3 regions of the Bradyrhizobium sp. CCBAU 51745 genome follow, and region 1 is predicted to be linked to each of the others. Evidence: riboswitches for the same ligand, from Rfam matches in the RefSeq annotation. Region 1 holds a riboswitch; each other region holds the start of a gene.

Region 1 (4,108 bases):
GGGCAAATGGGCTGGCGCGCCGGCGCATCGTCTGGCCGATCCTCCTCATCCGGACAGCGACTTTGGTATCATGGATCTTCGGCGAAGTCCGGCGGGCAGTCACAGCGCGTTCCGAATCGGCAAGAGCTAGCCCAACATTCTCGTCGCCTGCGAGTGCCCGCCCTAGGATCGCAAGCTCACGCATCTTCTGAACCGAGAAAGCGAGCCAGCTCTTGACGTCGGACGCAAGCCCGGTCTCGAGTTCAACATCGACCGGCACGTGAAGCAGCGAGCAGGATGGAGCGAGCTGTACACGGTGCCTGCCGAGCTTCGCAATCGCTGGATCGAGCCGCTTCCGGAGCGACGACAAGTTCGAGCGCCATATATTCCGGCCGTCGATGACACCGAGCGACATGACGAGATCTCTTCGGCCGTCAGCAATGATTTGATCCAATAGCTCAGGCGCTCGAACAAGATCAAGGTGCAGACCGGAAACTGGCAGGCTCAAGGCAGTATTCAGATTGTCGCCTAGCGGGCCGAAATAACTGGCAACCATGATCTTGATGTCCGGTCCCTCCTTTGCGAACCGGTTATAGGCATGTAGCAACGATTTTCGTGCCGCCTCATCCAGATCAAGGGCCAGGCAGGGCTCGTCAAGCTGAACCCAACCAGCCCCTCGTTCGGCCAATTCATGCAGAACGTCGATATAGACCGGTATCAGATCATCCAGTAGGGAGAGGGTCTGGAACGCGCTATCGGTACTCCTGCCGAGTTTTAGGAATGTGACCGGCCCGATCAGGACCGGGCGGGTCTGAAAGCCTAGAGCCTTTGCTTCCTCGTACTCTTCAACGGGTTTGCGACTGCACAATCTGAACGCTTGTTCCCTGTAAAACTCTGGGATCATATAGTGGTAGTTAGTGTCGAACCACTTGGTCATTCCCTGCGCGGGTGCGCCAGATCCCCGCGGGCTCTGGCCGCAACTCGCATCCTGATCGTCGCATTGTGATCCGCGGGCCATGGCGAAGTACGTCCTGAGCGAAACGGATTCTCCTTTCGAGGCGTAGATCTCCGGGATGGCGCCGACCATGACACTTGTATCGAGCACCTGATCGTATAGCGAGAAGTCGTTCGACGGAATGATCGTGACGCCGAGAGATTTCTGACGAGCCCAGTTCGCTGCGCGCAGGCCGGATGCGTCCTCGTGCAACTGCTGTTCGCTGATCTTTCCGGCCCAGTAGCTTTCAAGAGCGAGTTTGAGCTCACGCCTTGGACCGATGCGCGGCGTCCCGAGCGTAGCGATTGGAAGAGAGGGAAGAGACATAGCTTTAACCTCTGTTCGGGACAAAGGCCATGGCGGACGCAGGCAGGGGAGTCGCGCGTGCGACGACTGCTTGGCGCACCACCGAGACACCCCGCCCGTGGACCAATATTTTATCGGGGCAGGTCTCCTGGCTTGCTGGTCATCGCTGCTGTCCGGCCTTCCCGAAGCCTTGGAGGCTTCAGTGACATCGTTGGACAGCGGCTCGCCGCTCACAGTTGCGGGGGCAGCGCCGGCATTCGCACCGGCTTCCCTCTTAGCTCCGGATCAAATGGGCACCGGAGAACCTCGACGGCTTGGATTATCGGCAGGAGAACTCTTCCGTCAACCTCTCAGATTGTGTGCCAAGCGAATCTGCGACATCTGTTAGGCGAATGAGCATGCATGCGGCTTCCGATTTTGAGAGGCTCGCCCCGCACCTCCGTTGGCCAGCTGTTTTCTCGGACTGAGGGGTCGACATCGAATAGGCCACGGCACGCGGCGCAATCTAGCAACATGCGCGGCGAGAGGTAGATTTGGCGTGCCAGCCAGACTTCAAAGTCGGGGTTAACTCGGCTTTGTGTCGCTAGCAATCCTGTAGCTCGAACGTCGACGACAACGATAGCGAACCGAACGGTTTTAAATGGCGGCAAACGCACTGCCGATTGTCATCAGGCACTTGGCATCGAGGCGTTCACCTCTCGCGCTGACTATCGGGTACGGCACAAGGATACAACAGCTGCGACGGATACACTGAATGGAAACATCGAAACGGGCGCAGGTCGGAAAGTCGACAAGGAGGGACACAAAATCCGTGCAAATTTCCGCCTATTGCCTGGCACGAAGAATGCAAGCCGTCGGCATGTCCAGTCTCCTCCCGCTGGGCATGTCCAGCTCAGCCGATTGACGCTGTCGCTGGCGAGGGAAGTCAGCGGCACGTGACATAGAGGGGAGCGCCTGCTGGCGCGGGAGAGCTAACGAGGGGTGCCCGCCGCATCTCGGGACTTTTCTTGCGCTCGCTCATAGCAATTCAAGGTCGCCCACTTTGAAAGATGTCTCGATGAAACGCGATAGGCTGAGGCTTATGAAGAGAATGTCTGGAAGACCAGTGCCATGGCTTTGCCTGGGCGGATTTCTAATCTGCCTCGCCTGGCCGGCTGCCAAGAGCAACAATATTCGCGCCAACGACAGCCCCCTAGTCGAACGACTCAAGTCAACTTGGCGAGCGCAAGATGGCGAGACGATAGAACAAATCATCTCCAATGTTTCGATGGTGGCCCAGTTCGTCCCGCAAATGTGGGGCGTTGTTGAACTTGGCCAAAACGACTTTGTTTTCGTTCCGTGGACCAGGCACCGGGACAACAAATCAGACGAACAGTACGTTATCGCTTGGAAAGTCGCGCTCGACGGTACGATTCAACTCGCCTCAACGTATGCGAAGCCGATGGAGTTAGGCTGGCGCGCCCTGGCGCTCTCGCTAATCGCCACTGAAGTCGCAGATGGCGAACGGGGCGCAAATCTTAGCTTTCTGCATGATCCGACCAACTTCAACTTTGTGACTACGCCGCAAGGCCGGCTCGGCGATCTTCTGCGGCACGGCCGCTGCACTATCATCGATCCTGTCGGAGTGGACTACCTACCGAAGCGGAATGACAAGCCGACCGAGAAAGGCGATATGTGGCGCGTTCTGCTCGTGGTGAACTGTAGTATCCAAGGACCACGTTATTTTACATACAATGGGGTCATCTCTTTCGAGAAGACTGAAGGACATGATTGGGAGCCACAATCCTCCTTTGCCAAGCGCATCGCCAAATTTCCTCCTGGCTCCTGGTTCCAACGCACCGAGCCAAACGAAGAGGAAGACTTAGGAGAGCGAAGGCCTTAGCAAATTGTCAAGCAGCGCAACATAGCGGCGCAGCCCGTCCATGGCTGGGCGCGTCGGGCCCTGCTACAAGACAGACCCGCTCCGTTGTTTACGGCTCCACAACTGTCCGGCTGCAGCGGATCGACCCGTCGTGCGCAAGGGTCGGCAGCACGTTTGGTTTTTACCGCCGGTTGTCGAGCTCAGCGGCGCATACTGGCTCGCGACCGATTTGCGAGGGAACCAGCTATCACGCATTATTCGCTGGACCCGTCGAGATGCCTCCAGCACGAGGCCGATTCGGCGCGTGCGCCGCGCATCGCGTGACTGAGTAGCATACGTAACAGCGTGAGCATATCGGCTCGAGGCTGCACCAAGGTCGCAGTTCTGCGACGAAAGCGACGAGGAAGTTACCGCGAACGGGGCAGCGGTAGCGACCCCGGCATACCCGCTGAGCGCCTGCACGTTTCCGAGTGCGCAGAGCAGGAAGCTCCGGGGCCGTACGCGAGAACGTCGAGGACCAGACTGGCTCGGCCCTTAGCTTTCCTCGCACTCATTCGTCTGCACGCATAGATCCGGATTCGAAACATAGGAAAGCGCGTCTTTAGCTTTGCTCCAGCTGACACCGCCTCTTATTGCGAATCCGGCTCTGAGTCGGGCACCTACTTCAAGTGCGGAAGACGAGACCGGTACTTCCCGAACGGCCGCGAGCATGTCATTCCAATCATGCAGCCAGGTGCTTAAGAATGATGCGTAGCTTGAGTCGGCAACCGCACCGAAGCTATCCGCCCCGCGCGCGGTGATGCGCAACGCCTATTGTAGACTGAAGCCTCGCACTGAATTGCATCAGGATGCTCGCTATTGTCCGAACACGTGGGCCGCCTCCCCTTTTCCGGCGCGTCTACGGCAAAGCCGCGGCTCAATATCGCAGGTGTTACAACTTCTCGAGCAACCGGACGCGAATGCCAGCG
Region 2 (4,108 bases), on a different contig from region 1:
GGGCGACAGCCCGCGCAGCGATTCCGCCCAGTCCTCGCGCCGCGCCGAGGAGAGCGCGACCTGGAAGACCGGACATTGCGCGGCATCGAACGGCGTGGTGCCGTCGTCGCCCATCGCCGAGAACGCGGTCGCATTGACGATGGCCGCCGGCGGATTTTGCGCGAGATGCGCGCGCAGCCAATCCGCGACGCCCGCCGCCTTCAGCGACGTGACGAAAGCCCCATAGGCATGAAAACCCTTCTCGCGCAGTGCTGCGATCAGCGCATCGACAGGCCCGGTGTCCGCAGCGGTGAGATAGGAGCGATAGAATGTCACGAGCGCGAAGGGCTTCCCCTCGCCCGGCGGCGGCGCAATGACGCCGCGCACGGGATCGTAAAAGCCCATCTCGGGCACGTTCATCTCGCCGGTAACAGGCCCGGCATAGAGACCCGAGGCCAGCGCGAGTTGCGCGATCGCGGCTTGCGCCGCGACGGGACCGCCGGTGTCGCAGAGCACCTTCAGCCGCCGCAGCGTCGAGACCGGCAAGGTCGAATACGCATCCAGCCTGGTGTCATCACGGCCATCGGCCGGCAGCACCGCGAGCACGATGCCCCGATCCTTTGCCAGTTGCTGGAGCGCCGCAAGCCCGTACGACCAATAGGACTCACCACCGATCAGCCGCACCAGAATGCCGCGCGCCTGCGACAGCGTGCGCTCGATATAGGTGTCGACCGAGAGCGGATGACGGAGCTCCGCAAGGTTCGCCAGCCGCAGCGACGGCAGGCCGTCGCGGCCACGCCGCCAGCCCGCCGCAAACGCTGCCAGGTCCGAATCCGAGAACGAGAGCACCACGAGATCGGCCGGGTCCTGGCCGATGTCCCTTGGCGTCGCGGTCTCCTCGAGACCACGGCTCTCGCGGAAGACGACGTGCATCAGACTCCCAATCCCGCCCTGATCGCGGCTTCGTCAATATCGCCGTGCTCGCCGATCACGACGAGCTTTGACTGCCTGTGGCCCGCGCCCCAGGGCTTGTCGAACTGGTGGCGCACGCGTTCGCCGACCGCCTGCAGCAGCAGCCGCATCGGCTTGCCCGCAACCGCGATGTAACCCTTGGCCCGCAGCACGTTCTGCTCGCGCGCCAGCCTCTGCACGGAGGCGACCAGCGCATCGACGTCGGCGACCTCAGGAAGATCGATCACGACGGAGGCGAAATCATCGTGCTCGTGCTCCTCCTCGCCATCATGATGCGAGGGGCGCGCGGCAAGATCGTTCTCGGCGGCAGCGCCGAGGCCGAGGATGACGCGCGCATCGATGGCGCCGTCGGTGATCGGCAGCATCGGCACGCGACGCGACATCTCCGCGGCGATCGCGGCCTTTGCGGCTTCGATGCCGGCAGCGCCCGCAAGATCGGCCTTGGTCAGCAGCACGATATCGGCGCAGGCGATCTGGTCCTCGAACACTTCGGACAGCGGCGTCTCGTGATCGAGATTTTCGTCCGCAGCGCGCTGCGCCTCGACCGCATCCGGATCCGGCGCGAAGCGGCCGGCCGCGACGGCCTCGGCATCGGCGAGCGCAATCACGCCGTCAACCGTGATGCGCGAGCGGATCTCCGGCCAATCGAATGCCTTGAGCAGCGGTTTTGGCAGCGCCAGCCCCGAGGTCTCGATCAGGATGTGATCGGGCCGCACGGGGCGCGCCAGCAGCTGCTCCATGGTCGGAATGAAATCGTCGGCGACGGTGCAGCAGATGCAGCCATTGGCGAGCTCGACGATGTTCTCTTCCGGGCAGTTCGCGTCGGCACAGGATTTCAGGATCTCGCCATCCACGCCCTCGCTGCCGAACTCGTTGACGAGCACGGCGAGCTTCTTGCCGCCCGCATTGCTGAGCAAATGCTGGATCAGCGTGGTCTTGCCGGAGCCGAGAAAACCCGTGACCACGGTCACGGGGACTTTTGCAAGCGAGTTCATTCGGCGGCCTCCGGCAACACGGCGATAGGGGGAATGCGGGCAAGCGACTGCTTGCGGAAGATTTCGGGCCGGCTGCGCCAGGGCACGAGACCATCGGGCGCGGCGGCATAGGCGGCGGCGCCGGCGACGACGTCCTGCGCGTTGGCATCCGTCAGGCGGCCATAGACATAGGACCAGCGGCCGGGCGCGCTGAGTGCGACCGAGCAGCCCTGGCTGCATGCCGACAGGCATTCGACGGGAACCACGGTCACACCCTCGGGCACGCCGGCCTCGAGGATCGCACCATGCAGGCGCTTGCCGGGCGTGACCTCGCCCTCGCCCAGCGTCTGGCCGGCGCGGCAGGTGATGCAGACATGCAGTGTGACAGTCATCGCCTCTTCCAGAAGTATCAGCGGGAGGCGAAGAGGCCCACGGACCATCCTTGCGAAGGCCCGCTTCCCCGTCGCGGAACACCCCGTCCGCCGGTCCACAAATCGTCCGCGCTGGCAGGTCTCCCGGCTTGCGGAGCAGGGTTTCCCCTTCGATCCCCGCCTTCCCGATCCCTTCAGGGGATCAGTGGCTTTGGGCATCTCTCCGGTCACGGTCGCGGGGGCGGCTGCATTTTGGACCCAAATCTTGCCGATTCGGACCCTATCGCATTCCCTCTTCGCCTGTCATAGGACAGGAACCAACGCCGGAGCACCATTTGCCCCCGGCCGCCTCTTGTCAAGCCGAAGGACCGATCCGATGACGAGCGAGCCGGAGACCGAAACGGCAGATGAAACCGACGCCAAGCACGCCGCCAAGATGGCGAAGATCAAGGTCGCCCGCGACAAGATCATGGCGACCAAGAGCGGCGAAAAGGGCCTCATCATCGTCCACACCGGCGCCGGCAAGGGCAAGTCGTCCTCCGCCTTCGGCATGATCGTGCGCTGTGTCGCCCATGGCCTGCCCTGCGCGGTGGTGCAGTTCATCAAGGGCGCCTGGGATACCGGCGAGCGGCGCCTGCTCACCGGCCATTTCGGCGAGCTCTGCCAGTTCCACGCCATGGGCGAAGGCTTCACCTGGGAGACGCAGGACCGCGCCCGCGACATCGCGGCGGCGCGCGCCGGCTGGGAGAAGGCGAAGGAGCTGATCCTCAATGAGAGCCTGCGCATGGTCGTGCTCGACGAGATCAACATCGCGCTGCGCTACGACTATCTCGACATCGCAGAGGTCGTCGATTTCCTCAAGACGTCGAAGCCGCCGATGACGCATGTCGTGCTCACGGGACGCAATGCCAAGGACGAGCTGATCGAGATCGCCGATCTCGTCACCGAGATGACGCTGGTGAAGCATCCGTTCCGCTCCGGCATCAAGGCGCAGCCCGGCGTCGAGTTCTGAAGTCGATGGCACGCGCGCTGATGATCCAGGGGGCGGGCTCGGACGTGGGCAAATCGCTCATCGTCGCCGGCCTCGCACGCGCCTTCACGCGCCGGGGATTGCGCGTGCTCCCCTTCAAGCCGCAGAACATGTCGAACAATGCCGCCGTCACCGTCGACGGCGGCGAGATCGGCCGCGCCCAGGCGCTGCAGGCGCTCGCAGCGGGCGTCGAGCCGCATACCGACATGAACCCGGTGCTGCTCAAGCCCGAGACCGATGTCGGTTCGCAGGTGATCGTGCAAGGAAAGCGCATCGCCACCGCACGCGCGCGCGAATATGCGGCGATGAAGCCCGCGCTGATGGGCGCCGTGCTGGAAAGCTTTGAGCGGCTGAAGGCGCGTTCCGATCTGGTGCTGGTTGAAGGTGCCGGCAGCCCGGCCGAAGTGAATTTGCGCAAGGCCGACATTGCCAATATGGGCTTTGCCCGCAAGGCCGACGTGCCGGTGGTTCTGGTCGGCGACATCGACCGCGGCGGCGTCATCGCACAACTCGTCGGCATCAAGACGGTGATCGACCCTGATGATGCCGCGATGATCCAGGGGTTTGTCATCAACAAGTTCCGCGGCGATCCCACGCTGTTCGACGACGGCTACGGGCTGATCGCGCAAAAGACCGCATGGCGCGGCCTTGGCGTGCTGCCCTGGTTTTCGCGCGCCGGCGAGCTGCCGGCCGAGGATGCGCTGGGCCTGAGCGATGCGCGCAAGCCCGGCCAGACCAAGATCGCCTGTCTCGCGCTATCGCGCATCGCCAATTTCGACGAT
Region 3 (4,108 bases), on a different contig from region 1:
TTCTCAAGCGCAGGCCATAAGCGAGGCAGCATGCTCCCTGAATGGGTTACCCAGAAATGCCCCGAAATCTCCGCCGACCACCGCGAAGCGGCGATCGCGCGGCAGGCACAACTGACAAAGCCGACCGGTGCGCTCGGCCGGCTGGAGCAGCTCGCGATCGAGCTTGCCGGCCTGCAGGCGACCGAACGCCCGCGCGCCGCGCGCGTGCCGATCATCATCTTCGCCGGCGATCACGGCGTCGTCGCGCAGGGCGTGTCGGCCTATCCGCAGGCTGTGACGATCGCGATGATGGCGAATTTTGCGTCCGGAGGTGCCGCGATCTCGGTGCTGGCGCGCGAGCTCGGTTCGACGCTCGAAGTTGTCGATGCCGGCACGCTGGCCGAGGAGGCGATGCCTGATATCATCACGGACAAGCCGCGCCACGGCACGCGCGATTTCAGCGTTGAGCCTGCGCTCACGCCGGCTGAGCTGGCCTTTGCGTTCGAGGCCGGCGAGCGCGCGGTAGCGCGGGCGAAGGCCCATCAGCCTGACCTGCTGATCTTCGGCGAAATGGGCATCGGTAACACCACGGCTTCTGCGGCGATTGCTGCGAGCCTGCTCGGCATCAGCGCCGAGGAGATCGCGGGCAGTGGTACCGGCGTCGATGCGGCCGGCCGTGCGCACAAGGTGGGCGTGATCGAGGCGGCAATCGCGCGCCACGGTGTGGCGAGCGCTTCGCCCGAAAACATCCTGTGCGCCGTCGGCGGCCTCGAGATCGCGGCGATATCAGGCGCGATCATCGCGGCCGCGCAGGCGCGCATTCCCGTGCTGATCGACGGTTTCATCGTTTCGGTCGCGGCACTGGCGGCGGTGCGGCTCAATCCGTCGTGCCAGCCATTCCTGCTGCCGTCGCATCAATCGGCGGAGCAGGGGCATCGGCTGGTGTTGCGTGCGCTGAACGTGCAGCCCTTGATCAGCCTCGATCTCAGGCTCGGCGAAGGTTCTGGCGCCGCGATCGCGCTGCCGCTGGTGCGATCGGCCTGCGCGCTCCACAATGACATGGCGACCTTCGCGCAGGCCAACGTGCCTGACAGGCCTAGCTGACCCGCTGGTTGACCGACCAGACCCGCCAGCCGGTCGCGAGCCGGTCGATCCGGGTCAGCGACAGCGGATCGATCACGAAGCGCAAGGCGGCATCCGGCGTCAGGTCGAGCGCGATGCACAGCGCGGCGCGGATCGTGCCGGAATGCACAATCAGCGCCGCCGGACCCGCGCCGACCCGCGCGAGACCCAGACGGACGCGGGCGACCTGATCTTCAAAGCTTTCACCGCCCGGTGGTCTCTGGTGTGCAGGGGCGTTCCAGAACTGCGCATAGGCCTCGCCACCGCTGCTGGCGAGCTCGTCATGCCGCCGGCCGGTCCAGTCGCCGAAATCCTGCTCGCCAAACTCGCGCACCAGTTCTGGTTCGAGCCCCAGGGCGCGCGCCGTCTCGATCGTGCGCCGCGCAGGGCTCGCATAGCTCGCAGCGTCGCGCGGCAAGCGCGACCGCAGCACCTCCAGTTGCGCGCGATCGGTCAGGTCCGCCGCCGCATCGGCCGCGTGGATCGTCCCTTTGACGCCGTCGACGGGCGCATGTCGGATCAGCCAGAGGAAGGTCGCGCCTTCCATGTCAATCTCCGGGGGAAGTTGGTGGCTGTGGCAATATCGCCGCGTCTTGCACATTGACTCCGTCTTGGTCGTAATCCTAGATGCTGGCGACGGTTTCCCCGAGAGGGGATGAAAAGGGAATGCGGTGCGGGGACGTTGTCCCCAATGCCGTAGCTGCCCCCGCAACTGTAAGCGGTGAATCCTTCGTCTTTAAAGCCACTGGGTCCTCGGTCCCGGGAAGGCGACGAAGCGGTCACGACCCGCGAGCCAGGAGACCTGCCGTCAGCCGTGGTCACACGCGAAGATGTCGGTCGGGGAGTACAGACATCAGGCTTCATCGGAAGGCTTAGTGCCTGATGATGGACCTTGGTTTGCGGTGACGTGCCACTGACGTCACTCCGAGGTCCAGGACCGTGTTTGCCAGCCGTATTGTACGACCACGCCGCATTTTGCTGGCGTCCGCCGCTCTGACATCTTTTGCGTTTGTCGATATGCCCGCCGCTTTGGCGCAGCAGGCCCGCGAGACGCTGCCGGCTGTGGAGGTGTCGCCCCCGCAATCCCGCAAGCAGGCCAAGCCGGCCGCCCGGGACGCGGCAGGCACCCGCCGCGCGACAGCGCGCAAGCCGGCCGCGGCGGAGGTCGCGCCAAGACCGGTCGTGACGAACAATGCGGCGCCGACGCCGCTCAACAGCAATGCGGTTGCCGAAAGCGCCTCGCGCCTCGGCCTGACGGTGCGACAGACACCCGCAACGGTCGAAGTCATCTCCGCCGAGACCATGCGCGAGCAGGGCTACCGCACCGTCTCCGATGTCGCGCAAGGCGCGGTTGGCGTCACCGCCGGCGACAATCCCGCCGAGCCTTCAGCCTTCTCGATGCGCGGCTTCACCAACAGCCAGATCAACACGCTCTACAACGGCATCAAGATCGGCCCGCAGAACATGACCTCGCGGATCATGGACACCGCCAATCTCGAAGCCGTGGAAATCCTCAAAGGCCCGGCCTCGCTGATCTCGGGCGAGGGCGCCGCCGGCGGCGCGATCAATTTCGTTACCAAGCAGCCGCACACTGGGCCGATCCGGAACGAAGCGGACTTCTCCTGGGACTCGTTGAACTCGTTCCGCGCGCATTACGGCTCGGGCGGCAGCACCAATGTGCAGGGGCTGGACTACCGCTTCGATATCAGCCGCTCCACGCTTAACGGCTTTGCCGACGATACCAGCACCAGGACGTTCGATGTGTCTGGCCAGCTCAACTACCGCATCTCGGACAGCCTCAAGGTTTGGGGCGCGATCGAATATCGCGAGGATCGCGGACGGGCCTATTGGGGCACGCCGCTGGTGCCCGTGGCCTTCAGCGGCTCGCACGCGACGGCAGGCATCGTCTCGGGCACTTATATCTCGAACTTCAACGGGACCAATCTCGGCCCTGTTACCATCGACGATCGCACCTTCAACACCAACTACAACGTTCTCGACAACCGCAACGTGGCTCAGGAGGTGTGGCTCCGCGGCGGCTTCGAGCTGGGGCTCGCGCCCGACCTCACCTTGAAGAGTCAGGCCTATGCCTACGGCGCGGAGCGCTCCTGGCTCAACAACGAGGTTGAGGCGTTCAACACAACGACGAATACGGTCGATCGCAGCCGCTTCTATGTCGCGCACAGCCAGCGTCTGGTCGGCAATATCACCGACCTGACGTGGGATGCTGATATCGCGGGCCTCGAAAATCGTCTCGTCACGACCTTTTCGTCGAGCTATCTCGATTTCGTCCGGCCGGGCGCGGCGAATTTCCCCGGCGATTCCGTTGATCTCGTCGATCCCGACCGTGGCTTCTATGGCCTGCTCACGACCAGGCCGCAGACCGCGCGGATCGACAACGAGGCGCTGTCGTTCGAGGACCGGCTGAAGCTGACGCGGACATTCGCTCTGATCGGCGGCCTGCGCGTCGAACATATCGGGCTCGACCGCAACTCGACCGACGTCAACGGGCTGGAGAACGCGGGATTCCCGTTCACGAAATCCTGGGCGCCCGTCACGGGGCGCGTCGGCTACACCTGGGAGGCCATTCCCGGCCTGACCTTCTTCAGCCAGTACGCCACCGGCGCAGATGTCTCGGCCAACAACATCTTCCTGCTCGGGCCGACCCAGCCGCTCGATCTGACCACCGCACGCACCTACGAGACCGGCGTCAAGCACGTGCTCTGGGACAACAGGGCGGAGTGGTCGTTCTCGGCCTACGATATCGAGCGCAAGAACGTCTATGCCGCGGCCGGCGGCCAGACGCTCAACATTGCGGGGCGGCAGGAATCCAAGGGCGTCGAGCTTGCCGGATCGATCCGCCCCATCGCGCCTTTGCGTCTCTGGGGCAACATCGCCTATGTCGATGCGCGTTATGCCGACTATGATTTCACCGGCGGCTCGTTCTCGGGCAATAGGCCACCGAACGTGCCGCGCATCGTCGCCAATGCCGGCGCGTCCTGGCGCT

What was found. A riboswitch is a leader RNA that binds a small molecule or an ion and turns the genes downstream of it on or off. The one in region 1 is predicted to bind cobalamin.
Region 2: it holds a riboswitch for cobalamin, as region 1 does, so the genes downstream of both, XH98_RS27730 (DUF1636 family protein) here and metE (5-methyltetrahydropteroyltriglutamate--homocysteine S-methyltransferase) in region 1, are expected to answer to the same signal.
Region 3: it holds a riboswitch for cobalamin, as region 1 does, so the genes downstream of both, XH98_RS27650 (TonB-dependent receptor) here and metE (5-methyltetrahydropteroyltriglutamate--homocysteine S-methyltransferase) in region 1, are expected to answer to the same signal.

Annotation. Positions count from the first base shown of each region.
Region 1 is NZ_LBJP01000093.1:65,543-69,650, reverse strand. It holds gene metE (5-methyltetrahydropteroyltriglutamate--homocysteine S-methyltransferase) at 1-1,300, opposite strand, end outside; cobalamin riboswitch at 1,401-1,603, opposite strand; gene XH98_RS36685 (nodulate formation efficiency C protein) at 2,337-3,161, shown strand.
Region 2 is NZ_LBJP01000086.1:218,338-222,445, forward strand. It holds gene cobN (cobaltochelatase subunit CobN) at 1-912, opposite strand, end outside; gene cobW (cobalamin biosynthesis protein CobW) at 912-1,946, opposite strand; gene XH98_RS27730 (DUF1636 family protein) at 1,943-2,317, opposite strand; cobalamin riboswitch at 2,414-2,633, opposite strand; gene cobO (cob(I)yrinic acid a,c-diamide adenosyltransferase) at 2,673-3,308, shown strand; gene XH98_RS27740 (cobyric acid synthase) at 3,314-4,108, shown strand, end outside.
Region 3 is NZ_LBJP01000086.1:202,823-206,930, reverse strand. It holds gene cobF (precorrin-6A synthase (deacetylating)) at 1-20, shown strand, start outside; gene cobT (nicotinate-nucleotide--dimethylbenzimidazole phosphoribosyltransferase) at 31-1,083, shown strand; gene XH98_RS27655 (histidine phosphatase family protein) at 1,076-1,648, opposite strand; cobalamin riboswitch at 1,722-1,925, shown strand; gene XH98_RS27650 (TonB-dependent receptor) at 2,041-4,108, shown strand, end outside.